Regions from separate parts of the Kitasatospora sp. NPDC001683 genome, predicted to be linked through region 2. Evidence: riboswitches for the same ligand, from Rfam matches in the RefSeq annotation. Region 2 holds a riboswitch; the other holds the start of a gene.

Region 1 (10,297 bases), on a different contig from region 2:
GACGAACTCCCGCTCGCGCAGCGAGAGGGTCTGTCCGCGCACGATCCGGCCCATGTAGGGCCAGTTGAAGAAGCCGATCACGAAGATCAGCACCAGGATGTGCAGCGGGAGGCCGTGCAGGCCGAACGCGCCGCCCTGGAGCGAGGCGGAGATCGCGATGGCGAACAGCAGCAGCGGGAACGCCAGGAAGACGTCCATCAGCCGGCTGATCAGGGTGTCCACCCAGCCGCCGTAGTAGCCGGCCATCACGCCGAGCACGGTGCCGAGGGTGTTGGACAGCACGGTCGCGCCGAAGGCGACCAGCAGGGAGACCCAGGAGCCGTCGATCACGCGGGCGAGCAGGTCACGGCCCTGCAGCGGGTCGACGCCGAGCGGGTGGTCCCCGCTCATCCCGCCCCAGTCGCCGAGCGGGATTCCACCGAGGTCGGCGTCCAGCAGGTCGGTGTTCGACGCGTCGGGGTCGAGCCCGAACACGGACTCGATCGGCCCGGCCAGGACGGCCAGGAGGATCAGCAGGATCACCACGATGCCGCCGGCGACGGCGGCCTTGTCCCGCTTGAAGCGGGTCCAGGCGATCCGACCGAGGGAGCGGCCCTCGATCGTCTTGGCCGGGCTCGGGGAGGCGGGCGCCTCGGGTTCGTTCCCGGCGGTTGTCATGGGTGCGGTCATGGTCAGTTGGTCCCCTCGCCGACGGTGGCCGGCCCACGGGTGCCGGGCGCCGGTTCGGCGGTACGGCTGCGGACGTGCGGAGGTGCTAGGAGCTGGTGTTCGCGGCAGTACGTCGTGCACGGGGTACTGCCTCCACGCGGGATGGGCGTCGCATGGATCGAGCGGTCGGCGTGCGCGTTCACCTTCGTGGGGTTTCCAGTACGCGCGATGCGTTGCGCAGAACTCTCTGTCATCCGAACTGGCTTGCGCCAGCCCTGACAACCGACAGATGCCCAACTGTGATCTGCCCGCATGCACCTTCCCGCCGTTTGGCATATCCCTCTTCACACGGCTGTAACTGCCATGTCAAGATGTGCCGGTGCCAAGGCCGGAAAATTCGTCCCGAAAGCACCGAAGCCGACCTGATCAGGGATCAAGTCGGCTTCTTGCCCGAGGCTTTCACAACAACGGGTTCGGCAATCAGCGGCCCGGGTATCCGGGCCACGGCCGCTGGGGCTGCTGAGGTTGCCGGCCCCAACCCGGCGCCGGCGGCTGGGTGCCGTAGGCATAGCCCGGCATCGACTGCCCGGGGATCGGCTGCCCCGGCATCGACTGCCCCGGGTACGGCGGCGGCACCGGCGGGTACGGGCCGGTCGGCGGGCGACCGGCCTCCCGGTCGAAGAACGGCCGCGCGTTGGCGCGCATCCACAGCGCCACCGGGTCGTACTCGTCCGACATCGCCACCGTGGACACCGCGAGCCCCTCCGGGGCCACCGCGATCGCCCGCTGCATCAGCGCCCGCACCGCCTCCACCGCCGGCGGCGAACTCTCGTACAGGTCCAGGCCGATCGCCAGGTACGGCTCCCCCACCGACGGCTGCACCCAGGCCCGGCGCAGCGCCCGGACCGCGCGCACCTCGCCCGCCTGCCGCTCCAGCAGCGCGAAGAACTGCTGGGCGTTCACCTGCGGCTCGCTCAGCTTCAAGGGGCCGGCCGGCAGCCGGTCCAGGCCCGCGGCGATCCGCCGCAGGTCCGCCCACGGCACCCCGACCCCGCCGCCCGGCGCGTGCGGGTTGAGCCACAGGCCCCAGCGGGTGCGGTACAGCGAGGCGGCAATCTCCCGCCCGGAGATGACCTCGTGGGCCCGGGCCCAGCCGGAGGCCGTCAACTGCTCGGGCGAGGTGACGGCCGGCGCGTAGCCGTGGCCGCTGATCTCCATGTTCCCGTACTGGGCGTCCGGACTGCCCGGGCTGCCGTGCCACAGCAGCATCCAGACCTGGCCCTCGGCCAGCGCGTGCAGCAGTCGCTCGTACGCGTCCCAGCGCTCCGGCGCGACCTCGCGCAGGGCCTGCTCCAACGCGCCCGGATCCGCGCCCGGGCGCCCGGCCGGTGCCTGGCCCCAGGGCCCCGGCGCCCCGCCCGCTCCCGTTACCGCACTCATGCGCCCACCTCGCCGCGCCTCTTTCCTGAACCCGCCGGCCCGTCAGCCGCCTGCACGCACCCTATGGCGCGGCACCGGCCACCGCCACGGCGACGTGCCTACGAAGGATCCCCGCTCACGCCCGCGTGTGGAAGGGCATGACCTGGGTCAGCAGCCACTCGACCACCGGGTCGTCGGCGAGGTCGAGCAGCACGAGGTGGACGCCACCCGGCAGCGGCGCGGTTCCCAGCGCCCGCCCGAGCGCCTCGTTCACCGCACCCGGGTCGGCCGGGGCCACCGGGTCCAGCTGGACGCCCACGAACATCACGGTCGGCTCGCCCTCGATGCTGGCCAGCGCCCGGCGCGCGGTCAACACCCCCGGCAGGGCCGACAGTTCGGCCCGGCAGGCGGCCAGGAAGTGCTCCGGGTCCTCACCCGGCACCGGCTCGCGCAGCGCCACCCGGCCGCCGGTCGGCGCGTCCGGCTGCTGCTCCCAGCGGTCGTCCCGCGGCCCGCGGCGCAGCTCCGCCACGCCCTGCGGCGGCACCGGGATGCCCACCGCCGCCTCCGGGTTGACCGCGATGCCCACGCCCAGCGGCAGCCCGCGGGCGAACTCCCAGGCCGGGGCGATCGCGAAGGCCATCCCCGGCGCCTGTTGCAGGAACACCTCCTGCGATGAGAACACCGGTACGTAGGGGGCCCCCGCCAGCTCGACGGTCGGCAGGTCCAGCGACTGCCCGTTCGGGTCGCCCCCGGCCGGCAGCGGGATCCACACCTGGCTGCGGGCCAGCACCTCGATCACCCGCGGGGTCGCCCCCGGGTCGCCCAGCGCGGCCGTCAGCACCTGCTCCAGCTCGTTCGCCGGCCACGCACCGCCCGACGGCGCCGACTCCGGCCCGCCCCACCCCTGCTGCTGCTCCACCGGGTACCCCATGCGCGCCTGAACCGCCCTCTGCCGGTCGGCCGCCCACTGCTGTGCCGACGGGCAGATTCTAGGGCTCGGCTTCGAACGCACGTCGTGTGACCGGGTCCGCCGCACCGTGTGACCGGGTCCCCCCTCCCCTCCTCCGCGCGGACGTGCCATGATGTGCGCGTCCGACGGCATGCGCCGCGGGCCCCCACAACTCCACACCGGCCGCTCGAACCCGCGCGGGAGAGCCCGGAGTGCCCCTCAGGGGGCACAGCCGGCGCCGAAGGAGCAAGTCCTCCCCGGAATCTCTCAGGCCCCCCTACCGCGCGGGTTAGGCACATCTGGAAAGCGGCGCACGGCCCTGTCGCGCGCCCACCCACGGTGCAAGCCGCCATGCTGTCCCGCAAGCTGGAAACAGCTTCGGGCAGGTGGGCGGTGAAGCTCTCAGGTTCGACGACAGATGGGGAGACCCACGCCGCCGCATGCCCGCGCGCAGGGTCGGTCCCGAGCGGGTCCGGTTCCGGCGCGCGCACCCCTGAGTGCCCCGACCGAGGAGTTCCTGGCCATGTCGTCCCTCCGCCTCACCGCGCTCGACGCGCTGCACCGCGCCCTCGGCGCGACCATGACCGACTTCGCCGGCTGGGACATGCCGCTGCGCTACGGCAGCGAGCGCGAGGAGCACCTCGCCGTCCGCACCAAGGCCGGCCTGTTCGACCTCTCGCACATGGGCGAGATCACCGTCACCGGCCCGCAGGCCGGCGAGATGCTGGACCACGCGCTGGTCGGCTTCGTCTCCGCGCTCGGCGTGCTGCGCGCCCGCTACACCATGATCTGCGCCGAGGACGGCGGCATCCTGGACGACCTGATCGTCTACCGCCTGCGCGAGGACGCCTTCCTGGTGGTCGCCAACGCCTCCAACGCCCAGCTGGTGCTGGACGAGCTGATCGCCCGCGCCAAGGGCTTCGACGCCGTCGTCACCGACGACCGCGACACCTACGCGCTGATCGCCGTCCAGGGCCCGGAGGCCACCGGCATCCTGGCGGAGACCACCGACGCCGACCTGCCCGGCCTGAAGTACTACGCGATCCTCCCGGCCAAGGTGGCCGGCAAGGACGTGCTGCTGGCCCGCACCGGCTACACCGGCGAGGACGGCTTCGAGATCTTCTGCCACCCGGTCGACGCCGAGCCGATCTGGCAGGCGCTGACCGCCGCCGGCGAGGGCCACGGCCTGGTCCCGTGCGGCCTGTCCTGCCGCGACACGCTGCGCCTGGAGGCGGGCATGCCGCTGTACGGGCACGAGCTGTCCACCGACCTGACCCCGTTCGACGCCGGCCTGGGCCGGGTCGTCCGCTTCGACAAGACCACCAACGAGGGCGCCTTCGTCGGCCGCAAGGCGCTGGAGCAGGCCGCCGCCGCGGCCGAGAGCAACCCGCCGAAGGTGCTGGTCGGCCTGGTCTCCGAGGGCAAGCGCGTGCCGCGCGCCGAGTACACGGTGGTCTCCACCGACGGCGCCCCGATCGGCCGGATCACCTCGGGCGCGCCGTCCCCGACCCTGGGCAAGCCGATCGCGATGGCCTACGTGGACGCGGCCCACGCCGCGCCCGGCACCACCGTCGCGGTGGACGTGCGCGGCAAGCACGAGCCCGTTCAGGTCGTCGCGCTGCCGTTCTACAAGCGCGCCCGCTGAGGCCGTCGCAGCCCCCTCGATTTCCCATACACGCACGTCGGAGCCGTCCGTGCGGCGGCCCGCTGCGTCGTACCCGCTTCCCATCCTGGAGAATGACGCCATGAGCAACCCCCAGCACCTGCAGTACACCAAGGAGCACGAGTGGCTGACCGCCGCCGTGGACGGCATTTCCACGGTCGGCATCACCAAGCACGCCGCCGATGCCCTCGGTGACATCGTCTACGTGCAGCTGCCCGAGGTCGGCGACACCGTGACCGCCGGCGAGACCTGCGGCGAGCTGGAGTCGACCAAGTCGGTCAGCGACCTGTACTCCCCGGTGACCGGCGAGGTCACCGAGGTCAACCAGGACGTCCTGGACGACAACGGCCTGGTCAACAGCGCCCCCTTCGAGGCCGGCTGGCTGTTCAAGGTCCGGGTCGAGTCGACCGACGAGCTGCTCAGCGCCGACGAGTACGACGCGCTCACCCACGCCGGCTGACCAGCCCGGCACCGGGCGGGCCGCGCGCACGCCGGCCCGCCCCCACCGTCCCTCAGCTCTCCTCCTCCCGGGAAGACCCCACCATGACGGTTCTCAACCAGTCCCTGCACGCCCTCGACCCGGAGATCGCCGCCGCGGTCGACGCCGAGCTGCACCGCCAGCAGACCACCCTGGAGATGATCGCCTCCGAGAACTTCGCCCCGGTGGCGGTCATGGAGGCCCAGGGCTCGGTGCTCACCAACAAGTACGCCGAGGGCTACCCCGGCCGCCGCTACTACGGCGGTTGCGAGCACGTCGACGTGGTCGAGCAGATCGCGATCGACCGCATCAAGGCCCTGTTCGGCGCCGAGCACGCCAACGTCCAGCCGCACTCCGGCGCGCAGGCCAACGCCGCCGCGATGTTCGCGCTGATCCAGCCGGGCGACACCATCCTGGGCCTGAACCTGGCCCACGGCGGTCACCTGACCCACGGCATGAAGATCAACTTCTCCGGCAAGCTCTACAACGTGGTCGCGTACCACGTCGACGAGAAGACCGGCCAGGTCGACATGGCCGAGGTCGAGCGCCTGGCCAAGGAGCACCAGCCGAAGCTGATCATCGCCGGCTGGTCCGCCTACCCGCGCCAGCTGGACTTCGCCGAGTTCCGCCGGGTCGCCGACGAGGTCGGCGCGCTGCTCATGGTGGACATGGCGCACTTCGCCGGCCTGGTGGCGGCGGGCCTGCACCCGAACCCGGTGCCGTACGCGGACGTGGTCACCACCACCACCCACAAGACCCTGGGCGGCCCGCGCGGTGGCGTCATCCTGTCCAAGGCCGAGTACGCCAAGAAGATCAACTCCGCGGTCTTCCCCGGCCAGCAGGGCGGCCCGCTGGAGCACGTGATCGCGGGCAAGGCCGTCGCCTTCAAGGTCGCCGCCTCGGAGGAGTTCAAGGAGCGCCAGCAGCGCACCCTCGAGGGCGCCCGGATCCTCGCCGAGCGCCTGCTGCAGGCCGACGTCGCCGAAGCCGGCGCCTCCGTGCTGTCCGGCGGCACCGACGTCCACCTGGTCCTGGTCGACCTGCGCAACAGCCAGCTCGACGGCCAGCAGGCCGAGGACCGGCTGCACGAGGTCGGCATCACCGTCAACCGCAACGCCATCCCGAACGACCCGCGCCCGCCGATGGTCACCTCCGGCCTGCGCATCGGCACCCCGGCCCTGGCCACCCGCGGCTTCCAGGCCGAGGACTTCCGCGAGGTCGCCGACATCATCGCCGAGGCGCTCAAGCCCGCCTTCGACGAGACCGTCGCCGCCGCCCTGAAGGCCCGGGTCACCGCCCTGGCCGAGAAGTACCCGCTCTACCCCAACCTGGCCGGCCAGGAGTGATCCCGTTCGGGATGAGGTGACCGGCCTCACCCCGCCGGTGCACCTGGGACCCCGGGGCACCGCGCACACTGGACAGTGCGCGCGGTGCCCCGTCCCGTGTCATCCCCCTGCCCGCAAGTCCTTCCACGAGACCAGACAAGGACGTCCCCCGTGGCCATCAGCGTCTTCGACCTCTTCTCCATCGGCATCGGCCCGTCGAGCTCCCACACCGTCGGCCCGATGCGCGCGGCCCGGATGTTCGCCCGCCGGCTGCGCTCCGAAGGCCTGCTGGACCGGGTCACCGGTGTGCGCGCCGAGCTGTACGGCTCACTGGGCGCCACCGGCCACGGCCACGGCACCCCGAAGGCCGTCCTGCTGGGCCTGGAGAACAACTCGCCCCGCACCGTCGACGTCGACCAGGCGGACAAGGACGTCGAGCGGATCATCGCCGAGAAGCGGCTCAGCCTGCTCGGCGAGCACCCCGTCGACTTCGACCCCGACACCCAGCTGATCCTGCACCGGCGCCGCTCGCTGCCGTACCACGCCAACGGCATGACCCTCTGGGCGTACGCGGCGGACGGCTCGACGCTGCTGGAGAAGACCTACTACTCGGTCGGCGGCGGCTTCGTCGTGGACGAGGACGCGATCGGCGCGGACCGGGTCAAGCCCGACGACACCGCGCTGCGCTACCCCTTCCGCACCGGCGAGGAGCTGCTGCGGCTCACCCGGGAGACCGGGCTGTCGATCTCCGGCCTGATGCTGGAGAACGAGAAGGCCTGGCGCAGCGAGGAGGAGATCCGGACCGGGCTGCTGGAGATCTGGTCCGTGATGCAGGAGTGCGTGCGGGCCGGCATGACCCGCGAGGGGATCCTGCCGGGCGGGCTGAAGGTCCGCCGCCGGGCCGCCGCGGCGGCGCGTGCGCTGCGCGCCGAGGGGATCGGCCCGGCCAACGCGATGGAGTGGGTGACCCTCTACGCGATGGCGGTCAACGAGGAGAACGCCTCCGGGCGCCGGGTGGTCACCGCGCCCACCAACGGCGCGGCCGGGATCATCCCCGCCACCCTGCACTACTACCTGAACTTCATCCCGGGCGCCGACGACGACGGCATCGTCCGCTTCCTGCTCGCGGCCGGCGCCATCGGCATGCTCTTCAAGGAGAACGCCTCCATCTCCGGCGCCGAGGTCGGCTGCCAGGGCGAGGTCGGCTCCGCCTGCTCGATGGCCGCGGGCGGCCTCGCCGAGGTCCTCGGCGGCACCCCCGAGCAGGTCGAGAACGCCGCCGAGATCGGCATCGAGCACAACCTCGGCCTCACCTGCGACCCGGTCGGCGGCCTGGTCCAGATCCCCTGCATCGAGCGCAACGGCATGGCGTCGGTCAAGGCCGTCACCGCGGCCCGGATGGCGCTGCGCGGCGACGGGCGCCACCACGTCTCGCTGGACAAGGCGATCAAGACGATGAAGGAGACCGGGGCCGACATGAAGATCAAGTACAAGGAGACCTCGCGCGGCGGCCTCGCCGTGAACGTCATCGAGTGCTGATCGTCGCGCACTGACCGCGGCGGTCCGATGGCCGGGCCCCGGGGTGGAGCCTCCCGCTCCACCCCGGGGCTTGTGCGTTTCCACTGGCCGACGAGGCGTCACCGGCGCCATAATCCGGTCGAGTTGGCCACCCGGGCCACGCCAGAGGGGGAGGCGGATGTCGTTCCAACCGCCGGAGCCGTACCGACCGCAGGCGGGGCAGCCGCCCGTACCACCGCCGCCCGTGCCACCGCCGCTGGCACCGCCGCTGCTCGGGCCCCGGCCGCCGTACGGCCCGCCGCCGCAACGGCCGTCGGCGCGGCCGCGGTCCCGGCGGGTGCTGGTCGCGGTGGTCGCCGGGGCGCTGGCCGGCCTGCTCGCGGGCGGCGGGTGGTACCTGCTGAACCGGGACGGCGGGCGCGACCGGCCGGTCACCGCGGCCTCCGGCCCGGCCTCACCGACGGTGTCGGAGTCGGCGTCGCCCGCCCCGACCGGGACCTCCGTCTCCGTCGCCCCGGCTCCCCCGGACACGCCCGTCCCCAGCCTCACCCCGACGCCCACATCCACGCCCGCCGGGCCGCACCTGACACCGGTCCAGGACCCGAGCGGCTTCACCCTGCTCGTCCCCGACGGCTGGCAGCGCCGCACGCAGGACAGCGCGGTGTTCTACGACTCGCCCGACGGCGCCAGTCTGATCGAGGTGTGGGCGGTGGGCGCCGGCTCCCCGTACCAGCAGGCCGCCGACACGGACGGCGAGCTGGCCCGCAATGCGACCCGGTTCCCGAACTACCACCGCATCCGGCTGGAACAGGCCGCCGACGGCTCCGCCGAGCTGGAGTACGCCTACGACCACGCCACGTCCGGCTCCGGCGTGCGCCACGCGATCGACCACATCCTGGTCGGGCCGGACGGCTCCTCCTGGGCCGTGCTGGTGGCGGGCCCGGAGCAGAGCTGGCCCACCCCGCTGCACGACCTGCTGCAGTCGGAGCTCGCCTCCTTCTGCCTCGCCGGCCACTGCCCCTGACGCCCGGGCCTCGGGCCTCGGGCCTCGGGCCTGCTAGGGCCGCACCGCCGCTTCCTCCACCGGCACGTCGGCCGCGCGCGGCTCGGGGTGCGAGCTCCGGCCCTGGCTCGCGCCCGCGCCCGGTCGGGCCAGGCAGGCGACCGCCGTCGCCACCCCCGCCAGGACGATGCCGCCGGCCACCGTGCCGTGCAGCCCGCTGGTGACGGCCGCCCCGACGGCGTCCCGGACGGCCGACGGCAGCCCCGCCAGCGAGGCCGGGGTGAGCCCGCCACCGCCGGTCAGCTGGGCGGCCTCGGCCGGGTTCAGTCGCGCCCCCAGGGAGGCGGTCAGCCGCGCCGTGTAGACCGCGCCGAGGGCGGCCATCCCGAGCGAGCCGCCGATGCTGCGCAGCAGGGTCACCACGCCCATGGCCGCGCCCATGTCCTGGCGCGGCACCGCGCCCATCGAGGTCAGCATGGTGCTCTGCATCAGCAGTCCGATGCCGACCCCGGCGACCGCGGTGAGCCCGGAGGCCAGCGCCACCGGGGTGTCCGTCCCCAGCAGCAGCAGGAGCGCGGACCCGGCCAGGGCCAGCGCCCCGCCCAGCAGCGGGTAGCGCCGCTCGCCGCCGGGCCGGCCCATCAGCCGGGCGGTGATCAGCTGGGTGCCCATCATGCCGAGCATCAGCGGCAGCAGGAGCAGCCCGCCGGTGGTCGGCGACGCACCCTGGACGAGCTGGAGGTACTGCGGCAGGTAGCCGATCAGGGCGAGCATGACCGCGCCGGTGAGGAAGCCCAGCACCTGGGACACCGTGAAGTTGCGGTCGCGGAAGAGCGCGGGCGGGATCAGAGGTCCGGGGGCGCGCAGTTCGGTCCGGACGAAGAGGGCCAGCGCGGCGATCGCGACCGCTCCCGTCCCGAGGATCAGCGGCGAGGTCCAGGCGTACGTCGTCCCGCCCCAGCTGCTGACCAGGGTGAGTCCGAGGACGCCGGTGGTGAGCAGGGCGACCCCGGCCCGGTCGAAGGGGGCGCGGGCCCGTTCGGCCTTCGGCAGCCGCACCGCCGCGCCGACCGCGAGCAGGGCGAACACACCGACCGGCAGGTTGACGTAGAAGGCCCAGCGCCAGCTGAGCCGGTCGGTGAGGAAGCCGCCGAGCAGCGGTCCGCCCACGAAGGCGATCGGCATCAGCACCCCGATCACCGACTGCACCCGACCCCGGTCGGAGGCGGGCACCAGCACCCCGATCACCGAGAGCGCGCCGACCATCAACCCGCCCGCGCCGATCCCCTGC
Region 2 (10,297 bases):
CGCCGCCGAGCACGGCGCCTGGCTGCGCGAGCTCGCCGGAACGTACGAGCTGGTCTGGGCCAGCACCTGGGAGGAGCACGCCAACACCCACATCGCCCCGGCGATCGGCCTGGCCCCGCTCCCCTTCGTCCGCTTCACCGGCTACGTCCCCCAGCCCGGCGACCCGCGCGTCCGACTGATGGAGCTGTTCTCCGCCGCCAAGTGGGCCCCGCTGCTGCGCTACGCCGAGGGCCGGCCGTTCGCCTGGGTGGACGACGTCATCCCCTCCCGGCTGGTCCGCCGCTCCCTCTGGCGCCGCGACCGGCTGCTGCTGCCGATCGACCCCGGCCAGGGCCTGGAGCGCCACCACGTCGAGCGGCTGCTGGCCCGCCCGCCGCGCAGCCGGCCGCTGCTGGGAGCCCAGGTCAGGGGGTCGGCAGCCAGCTGACGTGCCCGGCGAGCAGCGCGTACCCGACGAAGGCCACCGTGTCGATCAGCGCGTGCGCCGCCACCAGCGGCATCACCCGCCCCCAGCGCCGGTACAGCAAGCAGAACACCGCCCCCATCACCATGTTGCCGATCAGACCGCCGACCCCCTGGTACAGGTGGTACGAACCGCGCAGCACCGCGCTGGCCACCACCGCGGCCGGCCAGGACCACCCCCGCTGCCCCAGCCGGCGCAGCAGGTAGCCGAGGACCACGACCTCCTCGAGGATCGCGTTCTGCCAGGCCGACAGCACCAGCACCGGCACCCGCCACCACACGTCCGGCAGCCCCGAGGGCGCCACCGTCAGGTTGTACCCGGCCGCCTGCGAGGCCAGGTACAGCGCCAGCCCGCACCCGCCGATCGCCGCCGCGACGCCCGCGCCCCGGCCGAGGTCGCGCAGCCTCTCCCGCAGGTCGAAGCCCAGCACCCGCAGCGTGACGCCCTCGCGCACCAGCAGGTAGCCGACCAGCACCACCGGCATCAGCCCGCGGCCGATGTAGTACAGCTGCCACACCAGGTCCAGCCAGGGCCGCCCGGGCGCGCGCGAACCGTTCAGCGTGGCGACCTGCTGGCCGAGCTTGAGCGGTTCGGTGAGCGAGCCCGCGAAGCTGATCAGCGCGCTGATCCCGCTGGCCCCGAGGGAGAGTCCGAGGACGATCAGCAGTTCCACGCCGAGCAGCCGTCGGGTGGGCTCCGCGGTCTCCGGCACGGTCGGGCGGGTTGTCACGGCTGCTCCATCGAACGGACGATCGCTCCGGCGGTCGGCCGACGACCGGAGCGATCATCCTGGCACAGCGGGCGAACCCCTCAGCCGACCGGCCAGGTGTGCACCGGCTCCCCACCGCGCATGTGCTCGGCGTAGCGCCTGGTCATCGCGGCGAGCGCGGCCGGGCGGTCCATCCCGTACTGCTCGCGCAGCCGGTGGAAGGTCGCGCTCTGCCAGGCGGCGCCGTTGGTGCGGCGCAGGCAGCGCTGCTCGATGATCCCCAGGTAGCGGTCCCGGTCGGCGGGCTCCACGCCCCACTCGTCCAGCCCCTGGTGGGCCATCGGCAGCAGCTCGTTGAGGACCAGGTCGACCGCCGAGACGGTCTGCAGTCCGCCGCCGCGGCCCGCCCGGCCCGGGCGCGGCCACTGGAACACGGCGTCGATGCCGTACCGGGCGCCCTGCCGGAAGTTCTCGTCCGCCCGCTCGAACGGCAGCCGGGTCCAGACCGGCCGGGGCTGCTCGGCGAGCACCCGCACCAGCCCGTAGTAGAAGGCGGCGTTGGCCAGCGTGTCGGCCACCGTCGGCCCGGCCGGCAGCGCCCGGTTCTCCACCCGCAGGTGCGGGACCCCGCCGGCGACGTCGTACACCGGCCGGTTCCAGCGGTAGATGGTGCCGTTGTGCAGCCGCATCTCGGCGAGCCGGGGCGCGCCGCCGGAGGCCAGCACCTTCAGCGGGTCCTCGTCGTCGCAGATCGGCAGCAGCGCCGGGAAGTAGCGCAGGTTCTCCTCGAACAGGTCGTACGCCGAGTCCACCCAGCGCTCGCCGAACCAGGTGATCGGGCGCACGCCCTGGGCCTTGAGCTCCGCCGAACGGGTGTCACAGGCCTGCTGGAAGAGCACCGGACGGGTCTCCCGCCACAGCTCCCGTCCGAACAGGAACGGGGAGTTGGCGCCGAGCGCGAGCTGCGGCCCGCAGATCGCCTGGGCGGCGTTCCACACCGAGGAGAACCGCTCCGGGGTCACCTGGAGGTGCAGCTGCAGCGAGGTCGCGGCGGCCTCGGCCACCATGGTGATCGACTCCAGCTGGAGGTGCTCGACGCCCTCGATGTCCAGCGCGATGTCCTCCCCCCGGGCGGCCAGGATCTGGTCGCTGAGCAGGCTGTACCGCTGGTTGTGGCTCATCGCGTCGAGCCCGGTGTGGTCGTTCTCCAGGGTCGGCAGGATGCCCACCATGACGATCCGGGCGCCGGCCTCGGCCGCCTGCCGGTCGGCGTAGCGCAGTCCGGTGTCGATCTCCTCGCGCAGTTCCTCGAAGACGTGCCCGCACAGCCGGTGCGGCACGATGTTGACCTCGATGTTGAACTGGCCGAGCTCGGTCTGGAAGTCGCTGGAGCCGATCGCGCTCAGCACCTGGGCGTTGCGCATCACCGGCAGGCCCTGCTCGTCGGCCAGGTTGAGCTCGATCTCCAGGCCCATCACCGCCCGCGGCCGGTCGAAGCGGTCCTCGCGCAGCATCCGCCCGAGCGCGTCCAGGCAGGCCTGGAGCTTGAGCCGGTACTGCTGCCGGTCCGCGAGATCCGCCCGAGTCGCCACGACCTTCTCGCCCACGGTCCCCTCCTCCTGAGACACCCGGCCGGTCGACCGTGCCAGCATCATGCCCACCTCGAAGATCGATACCCGAATGCTTGTACTGGCTTGCAATGCAAGGCAACTGACGGAGATTCAGACCATCTGCAGACTTGCCCGACACCACGGCCTGTGATAAACAGATCACCCTGCGCATTTGTTCGATGAGTTCGCTGAGTTCGCACTGCGCTCCGGCCGGTCCGTTCCCGCCCCCGCGGCCCCCCGTCGGGGATGGCGACCGCGCCGGCGCCGCGATCCTGCACAACCGGACAAGGCCGGGCCCCGTCACCGTCGACGCACCGCGCCGCGCCGGTATGCCGCACTCGCACGCCGATCTCGCTTGGAGAGGCGGACCCCGCCATGACCCTGCAGACCCCCCAGCCCCCGCCGAGCGCCCTGCGAGCCGTCCTGGGCGCGCTCGACTCGGAGACCGCGCTGCGCCAGCCCGCCGCCGCAGCGCTGCGTCACCCGACCGGTCCACTGCTCCCCGCGCACCCGCTCGCGGTGCACGTCCTGGACGGCCCCCATCCCGAGCTGCCCGCCGCCCGCCGGACCGGCTGGCGCTTCCTGATCAAGGACGGCCCCGAGGTGGCCGCCGCCGCCGAGGTGGTGCAGGGCCCGGAGGGCCACACCTTCTCCCACTTCACCGCCGGCCCGTACCTCTCCTCCACCGTCCGGGCGCTGCGCGAGGCCTGGCAGCTCGCCCAGGGCTCCCGCTCCCGCTGCCAGCCCCGACTGCTCACCTTCCCGGGCCAGTACGCCACCGCGCTCTGGCTGCACAGCCCCGACACCGGCCCGTCCGCCGACCTGCTGATCCCGCTGGCCCCGGCCCCGCTCGGGGTCACCGCGCACCGCGCCTACCCGGCCGCCGAGCTGCTCCCGCTGCTCGCCCGCACACCGCTCGCCGGACCACCACTGCTGCTCGGCTCCTCCTGATCCGACGGAACCGACGGCACCCACGGCACCCACGAAAAGCCGAAATCCCCACCCGCCGCCGGGCAGCACGCCCGGCGGCCCTTCGCCGTGCGTCCCGACGCCCCGACCCCCCGATCCTCCGACGCCCCCTGACGGCCTCACCCGAACGGCCACCACCCGGACGGGTCACCCGCCATGGCCCCACCGGACCATGCCCCGGCTGACCCACCGGTGCGCGATTTCCGCCGGGCCCCACCTGAACGGGTGATCTCTACCCGGGAGTTGTGGCGCATGTCACGAAATCGCTGCGCGCGGGTCCGCGGATGCCGACACTGGGAACCAGCGTGGAAGGACCACCTGTCCTACCCACTTGAGCGCCGCTCCACACCTGGTCGGCGCGCGGACAGGATCCGACCACCGCGGCGGCTCCGGACGGCTCGACCTCCGGGGACCGCACCACGGGGAGGATCGCAGAGCGAAGCGAGGGTACGCGTATGTGCCAGCACCGTCCTGAGTGCCCGACGGCCGAGTCCGAGGACCGCGAGGCGGCCGTGCCGGTGGCCTGCCACCCGGAGCAGGGCTGGAGCCTGCTCTGCAACGGCGTCGTCCTGTTCGAGGACACCGGAGAGCTGCTGCCCGACGGCCGGGTGATCGCCCCGCGCCGCTCGGTCGCCCACGCGGCCTGAGCCCGCGCGGCCCCGACCCGTACGGCCGGAACCGTACGGCCCCGGGACCGCCCCGCGGGGCAGCCGCCGCCCCTGACGACACGAAGCGCGACGCAAAGGGCAGGGCCCCAGCGGAATCGTTCCGCCGGAGCCCTGCCCTTTGCCCGTCCGATCGGGATCAGACGCCGTACTCGTCCAGCGGCGGGCAGGAGCAGACCAGGTTGCGGTCGCCGTACGCGCCGTCGATCCGGCTCACCGGCGGCCAGTACTTGTCCGCCGGGTTCACGCCCGCCGGGAAGACCGCCTCCTGCCGCGAGTAGCCGTGCGCCCAGTCACCGGCCAGCGCGGCGGCGGTGTGCGGGGCGTTGCGCAGCGGGTTGTCGTCGGCCGCCCACTCGCCCGAGCCGACCTTGTCGATCTCGCCGCGGATCTCGATCATCGCGTCGCAGAACCGGTCGATCTCGTGCAGGTCCTCGGACTCGGTCGGCTCGATCATCAGCGTGCCGGCCACCGGGAAGGACATCGTCGGCGCGTGGAAGCCGTAGTCGATCAGGCGCTTGGCGATGTCGTCCACCGTCACGCCCGTCTCCTTGGTCAGCGGGCGCAGGTCGATGATGCACTCGTGCGCGACCAGCCCGCCCGGGCCGGTGTAGAGCACCGGGAAGTGCGGGGCCAGCCGCTTGGCGATGTAGTTGGCGTTCAGCACCGCGACCTGGGTCGCGTGCTTGAGGCCCTCGCCGCCCATCAGCCGGACGTACGCCCAGGAGATCGGCAGGATCGCCGCCGAGCCCCACGGCGCGGCCGAGATCGGGCCGACGCCGGTGGCCGGGCCGGCCTCCTCCTGCAGCGGGTGGTTCGGCAGGTACGGCGCCAGGTGGGCGCGCACCGCGACCGGGCCGACGCCCGGGCCGCCGCCGCCGTGCGGGATGCAGAAGGTCTTGTGCAGGTTCAGGTGCGAGACGTCCGCGCCGAACTTGCCCGGCTTGGCGAGGCCGACCAGCGCGTTCAGGTTGGCGCCGTCCACGTAGACCTGACCGCCGGCCTCGTGCACCAGGGCGCAGATGTCGGTGATCTGGGTCTCGTACACGCCGTGGGTCGACGGGTAGGTGACCATCAGCACGGCGAGGTTGTCGCGGTGCTGCTCGATCTTGGCCTTGAGGTCCTCGACGTCCACGTCGCCGTCGACCAGGGTCTTCACCACGACGACGCGCATGCCGGCCATCACCGCGGAGGCGGCGTTGGTGCCGTGCGCCGAGGACGGGATCAGGCAGACGTCGCGCTGGGCGTCGCCGTTGGCGTGGTGGTAGGCGCGGACGGCCAGCAGACCGGCCAGCTCGCCCTGGGAGCCGGCGTTCGGCTGGATCGAGACGGCGTCGTAGCCGGTGACCTCGACCAGCTGCTGCTCCAGCTGGCGGATCAGGGTCAGGTAGCCCGCGGCCTGGTCGACCGGCGCGAAGGGGTGCAGCTGGCCGAACTCCGGCCAGGTCACCGCCTCCATCTCGGTGGTGGCGTTGAGCTTCATGGTGCAGGAGCCCAGCGGGATCATGCCGCGGTCCAGCGCGTAGTCCCGGTCCGACAGGCGGCGCAGGTAGCGCAGCATGGCGGTCTCCGAGCGGTGGCTGTGGAAGACCGGGTGGGTCAGGTACTCGTCCTCGCGCAGCAGAGCGGCCGGCAGCGCGTCGGCGGCCTCGGCGACCTCGACCGCGGGGACGCCGAACGCGGCCCAGACGCCGGCCAGGTGCTCGCGGGTGGTGGTCTCGTCGGTGGAGACCGAGATCCGGTCCGCGCCGTCCTGGTACAGGTTGATGCCGTTGGCGCGGGCGGCGGCGGCGATCTCGGCGGCGCGGCCCGGGACGACGGCGGTGACGGTGTCGAAGAACTCGCCGTGCAGCAGCTCGACGCCGCCGGCCCGCAGGCCCTCGGCGAGGGCGGCGGCATAGCGGTGGGTGCGGCGGGCGATGTCGGCCAGGCCGTCCGGGCCGTGGTAGACGGCGTACATCGAGGCCATCACGGCGAGCAGCACCTGGGCGGTGCAGATGTTGCTGGTGGCCTTCTCGCGGCGGATGTGCTGCTCGCGGGTCTGCAGCGCCAGGCGGTAGGCGCGGTTGCCGTCGGCGTCGACGGAGACGCCGACCAGGCGGCCGGGCAGCGAGCGGGCGTACTCGGCGCGCACCGACAGGTAGCCTGCGTGCGGGCCGCCGAAGCCCATCGGCACGCCGAAGCGCTGCGAGGTGCCGCAGGCGATGTCGGCACCCAGCGAGCCCGGGGACTTGAGCAGGGTGAGCGCCAGCAGGTCGGCGGCGACGGCGACGATCGCGCCCAGCCCGTGCGCCTGCTCGATCACCGGGGCGAGGTCGCGGACCACACCGGTGGCGCCCGGGTACTGCAGCAGCACGCCGAAGACTCCGCGCTCGGCGATCTCGGCCGGGATGCCCTCGGACAGGTCGGCGACGACGACCTCGACACCGGTCGGCACGGCGCGGGTGTTGATCACCGCGACGGTCTGCGGCAGGGTCTCGGCGTCGACCAGGAAGACGCCGCCCTTGACCTTGGTGACGCGGCGGGCCAGCGCCATCGCCTCGGCGGCCGCGGTGCCCTCGTCCAGCAGCGAGGAGCCGGAGGTGGGCAGGCCGGTCAGGTCGGAGACCAGGGTCTGGAAGTTGAGCAGCGCCTCCAGGCGGCCCTGCGAGATCTCCGGCTGGTACGGGGTGTAGGCGGTGTACCAGGCCGGGTTCTCCATGACGTTGCGCAGGATCACCGGCGGGGTGAAGGTGCCGTAGTAGCCCAGGCCGATCATCGGCTGGAGCACCTGGTTGCGGCCGGCCAGCTCGCGCAGCTCGGCGAGGACCTGGGCCTCGCTGCGGCCGGCGGGCAGGTCCAGGGCGGTGATGGAGCGGATGGCCTCGGGAACGGCGGTGGCGGCGAGCTCGTCCAGCGAGCCGTAACCGACGGACGCCAGCATCTTCTCCTGCGCGGCGGCGTCGGGGCCGATGTGGCGGTTCTCGAAGGGGCTGGCCAGCTCAAGCTCGGTGAGGGTCGAGGCGCCGGTGGGGCGTCCCGCGTTCGGCTGGGCGTTCATGGTGGTCGAGGCCTCCTGGTCACGGACCGGCGGGGGTGCGCACGCCGGCCGGCCAACCCCGCTGCGGACAGCGGACCGGCCTGGGGCGGGCGGACCCGAAAGGCCTCCCCCTCTGTCATCGGGACCTGAGAGCTTCGCCCGCACGTCGCGCTGTGGCGCTCCGTCGGCTTGCACCGTCGGTGAGGGTGGTGATCGCCGGCTCCCGCGCCGACGCCCCTGCCCTGCTTTCCAGAGTGACCTATCCCGCACGGTACGGATGCCTGAGAGATTCCGGGGAGGAGTTGCTCCTTCGGCGCCCCGACCAGCGGTTTTCGCCGTCGGGGACTCTCCCGAGCGGGCTCGGCGGTCGCCGCCCAGGGTACCAGCGGGAGGCCTTCCGATCACGGGTGTGTCCGGTCACTCGAGATCTACGCGCGTCCCCCGGACGGCCCAGCGCGGACCCGTCCGGCCGCACCCCGGTCGCGTCCGTCCGATTCATGCCTTTTGGTGTGAAGTGGCGCCCGGAACGGGTGCTCCGGCCGCCGATCTGCGGGAGTTCCGCAGGCGCAGCGCACTGGAGGAAAGCGTGCAGACCGACATCGACCCCCGCGACCTCATCGGCCACAAGGCGGTGGACCGCAACGGAGACAAGATCGGCACGGTCGACGAGGTGTACCTGGACGACGCCACCGGGCAGCCGGAGTGGGCGGCCGTCCGGACCGGCATCTTCGGCCGGGACGCCTTCGTCCCGCTCACCACGAGCGAGTTCTCCGGCGACGAACTCCGGGTGCCCTACGACAAGTCGCTGGTCAAGGACTCGCCGGACTTCGGCGTGGGCCAACACCTGTCGCCCGCCCAGGAGCTCCAGCTCTACCGCTACTACGGCCTCGACACCCCGGCGGACGGCCGCCCGGCCTCCGGGGAGCCCGGCCGGGCCACCCAGCCCGACCTCGACTTCGGCAGCACGTCGGCCGCCGCAGCCACCAAGCCGCCCGCCTTCCGCTCCCCCGAACCCCGCCCGGCGACGACCACCACCGCCACCAGCCCCGACCCCGCCACGGAGGCCAACGTGCGGACCCCCAACACCCCCACACCCGCCGCCACGGGCAACACGGCGACCGCGGGCACCCCGTCCCCCACACCCACCGTCGAGCTGAATCGCCGACCCGCCCCGGCCCCGGCCACGACCGCCCCCGCCCCGACCACCCCCGCCCCGACCACAACCGCCCCCGCCCCCGCCCCCGCCCCGACCACAACCGCCCCCGCCCCGACCACCCCCGCCCCGGCCACGACCGCCCCCGCCCCGGCCGGCACCGCCGCCGCCTCGACACCCACCGGCCCGGTCGAGATCACCTGCCGGGAGGAGCGGCTGGACATCACCTCCGAGTGGCACGTCGTGGGCACCGCGAAGCTGCGCAAGTACGTGACCAGCGAGCAGGTCGAGCGCCGCGTCTCGGTGCGCCGCGAACGGGTCCGGGTGGAGCGGGTGCCGGTCAACGACGCCGAGCGCGTCTCCCTCACCGAGAAGGAGATCGCCGAGACGGTGGAGGAGGTCGCCCTCCGTGAGGAACGACCGGTGGTCCGCAAGTACCTCGTCCCGATCGAGCGGGTCCGCCTGGTGGTCGAGCGCTACACCGCGGAGGAGGTGGTCCGGGACGAACTCCGCCGCGAACACGTCGAGGTCCACGACAGCACCCCCACCGCCACCACCCCGCCCGGCTCGGCGGCCGAACCGATCGCCAACGGCTCCCGGTCGAGTCTGCGCCCCCTGACCTGATCACCCGCCCAACGGCCTGCCCGAGGGCCCCGGACCCCGTCCGGGGCCCTCGGCGTGCCGTCCACCGCAGGCGAACCGTTCAGCTTTGCCAAGCCTTAACCACTCGATATTTGACACTCTGAACTATCTTCCGGCACAGTTACTTCAGTTCATTCACTATGTACGGGAGGAAGCAACCGTGAGTGAGGCACCACAGCCCACCACCGCGGCCGAGAAGCAGAGCAACGCCCGGGTCCTGCCGGCCCTCATCCTGGCGATGCTGTCGTTCAGCGTGGTGCAGACCGCGGTCGTCCCGATCCTGCCGTCGCTGGCCAAGGAACTGGACGTCTCCGGCTCCAACATCACCTGGCTGATGACCGCCAACCTGCTGTCCGCCGCCGTGCTGACTCCCCTGCTGGGCCGCTTCGGCGACCTCCGGGGCCGCAAGCCCATGCTGCTGATCTCGCTGGCCGGTCTGGTCGCCGGTTCGGCCCTGGCGGTCAGCACCCACTCCTTCACCTGGCTGGTCGTCGCCCGCGTCCTGCAGGGCGCCGGCGGTGGCGTGATGCCACTGGCGATCAGCATCGTCCGCGACGAGCTGCCCAAGCGGAAGGTGACCGGCGGCGTCGCCGCCATCAGCGCCTCCATGGGCGTCGGCTCCGGCCTCGGCCTGGTCGCGACCGGCCTGCTGCTGGAGCACTGGAACTACAAGTCGATCTTCTGGATGGGCCTGGTCTTCGGCCTGATCGCGGTCGCCCTGGTCGCCTTCCGCGTCCCGTCCGACCCGGTGACCGACAAGGAGGGCGGCGCCGACCCGCTCGGTGCCCTCACCCTGGCCGGCTGGCTCTCCGCCCTGCTGGTCGCGGTCAGCCAGGGCAACCACTGGGGCTGGACCTCGACCAAGACCCTCGGCCTGTTCGCCGTCGCCGCCGTGGTGGCCCTGATCTGGGGCATCATCGAGACCAAGGTCTCGCACCCGCTGGTCGACCTGAAGATGATGTCCCGCCCGGCCGTGGCCTTCACCAACCTGGCCGGCCTGCTCATCGGCTTCGGCATGTACGGCTCGTTCATGGTCATCAGCAACTTCGCCCAGACCCCGGAGAAGC

The links. A riboswitch is a leader RNA that binds a small molecule or an ion and turns the genes downstream of it on or off. The one in region 2 is predicted to bind glycine.
Region 1: linked by a shared signal. The riboswitch ahead of gcvT (glycine cleavage system aminomethyltransferase GcvT) and the one ahead of gcvP (aminomethyl-transferring glycine dehydrogenase) in region 2 are both predicted to bind glycine.

What each region holds. Positions count from the first base shown of each region.
Region 1 is NZ_JBSFGK010000041.1:13,762-24,058, reverse strand. Features, by position in the region: gene ACWCYO_RS22200 (ABC transporter permease) at 1-669, opposite strand, end outside; gene ACWCYO_RS22195 (enhanced serine sensitivity protein SseB C-terminal domain-containing protein) at 1,129-2,088, opposite strand; gene ACWCYO_RS22190 (enhanced serine sensitivity protein SseB C-terminal domain-containing protein) at 2,204-3,001, opposite strand; glycine riboswitch at 3,208-3,312, shown strand; gene gcvT (glycine cleavage system aminomethyltransferase GcvT) at 3,543-4,664, shown strand; gene gcvH (glycine cleavage system protein GcvH) at 4,765-5,142, shown strand; gene glyA (serine hydroxymethyltransferase) at 5,226-6,506, shown strand; gene ACWCYO_RS22170 (L-serine ammonia-lyase) at 6,657-8,024, shown strand; gene ACWCYO_RS22165 (hypothetical protein) at 8,248-9,027, shown strand; gene ACWCYO_RS22160 (MDR family MFS transporter) at 9,061-10,297, opposite strand, start outside.
Region 2 is NZ_JBSFGK010000017.1:94,060-104,356, forward strand. Features, by position in the region: gene ACWCYO_RS12265 (HAD domain-containing protein) at 1-427, shown strand, start outside; gene ACWCYO_RS12270 (CPBP family intramembrane glutamic endopeptidase) at 405-1,193, opposite strand; gene ACWCYO_RS12275 (glutamate--cysteine ligase) at 1,274-2,779, opposite strand; gene ACWCYO_RS12280 (hypothetical protein) at 3,158-3,733, shown strand; gene ACWCYO_RS12285 (DUF5999 family protein) at 4,207-4,398, shown strand; gene gcvP (aminomethyl-transferring glycine dehydrogenase) at 4,556-7,456, opposite strand; glycine riboswitch at 7,695-7,798, opposite strand; partial or broken gene ACWCYO_RS12295 (PRC-barrel domain-containing protein) at 8,022-8,396, shown strand; partial or broken gene ACWCYO_RS12300 (DUF2382 domain-containing protein) at 8,796-9,212, shown strand; gene ACWCYO_RS12305 (MFS transporter) at 9,391-10,297, shown strand, end outside.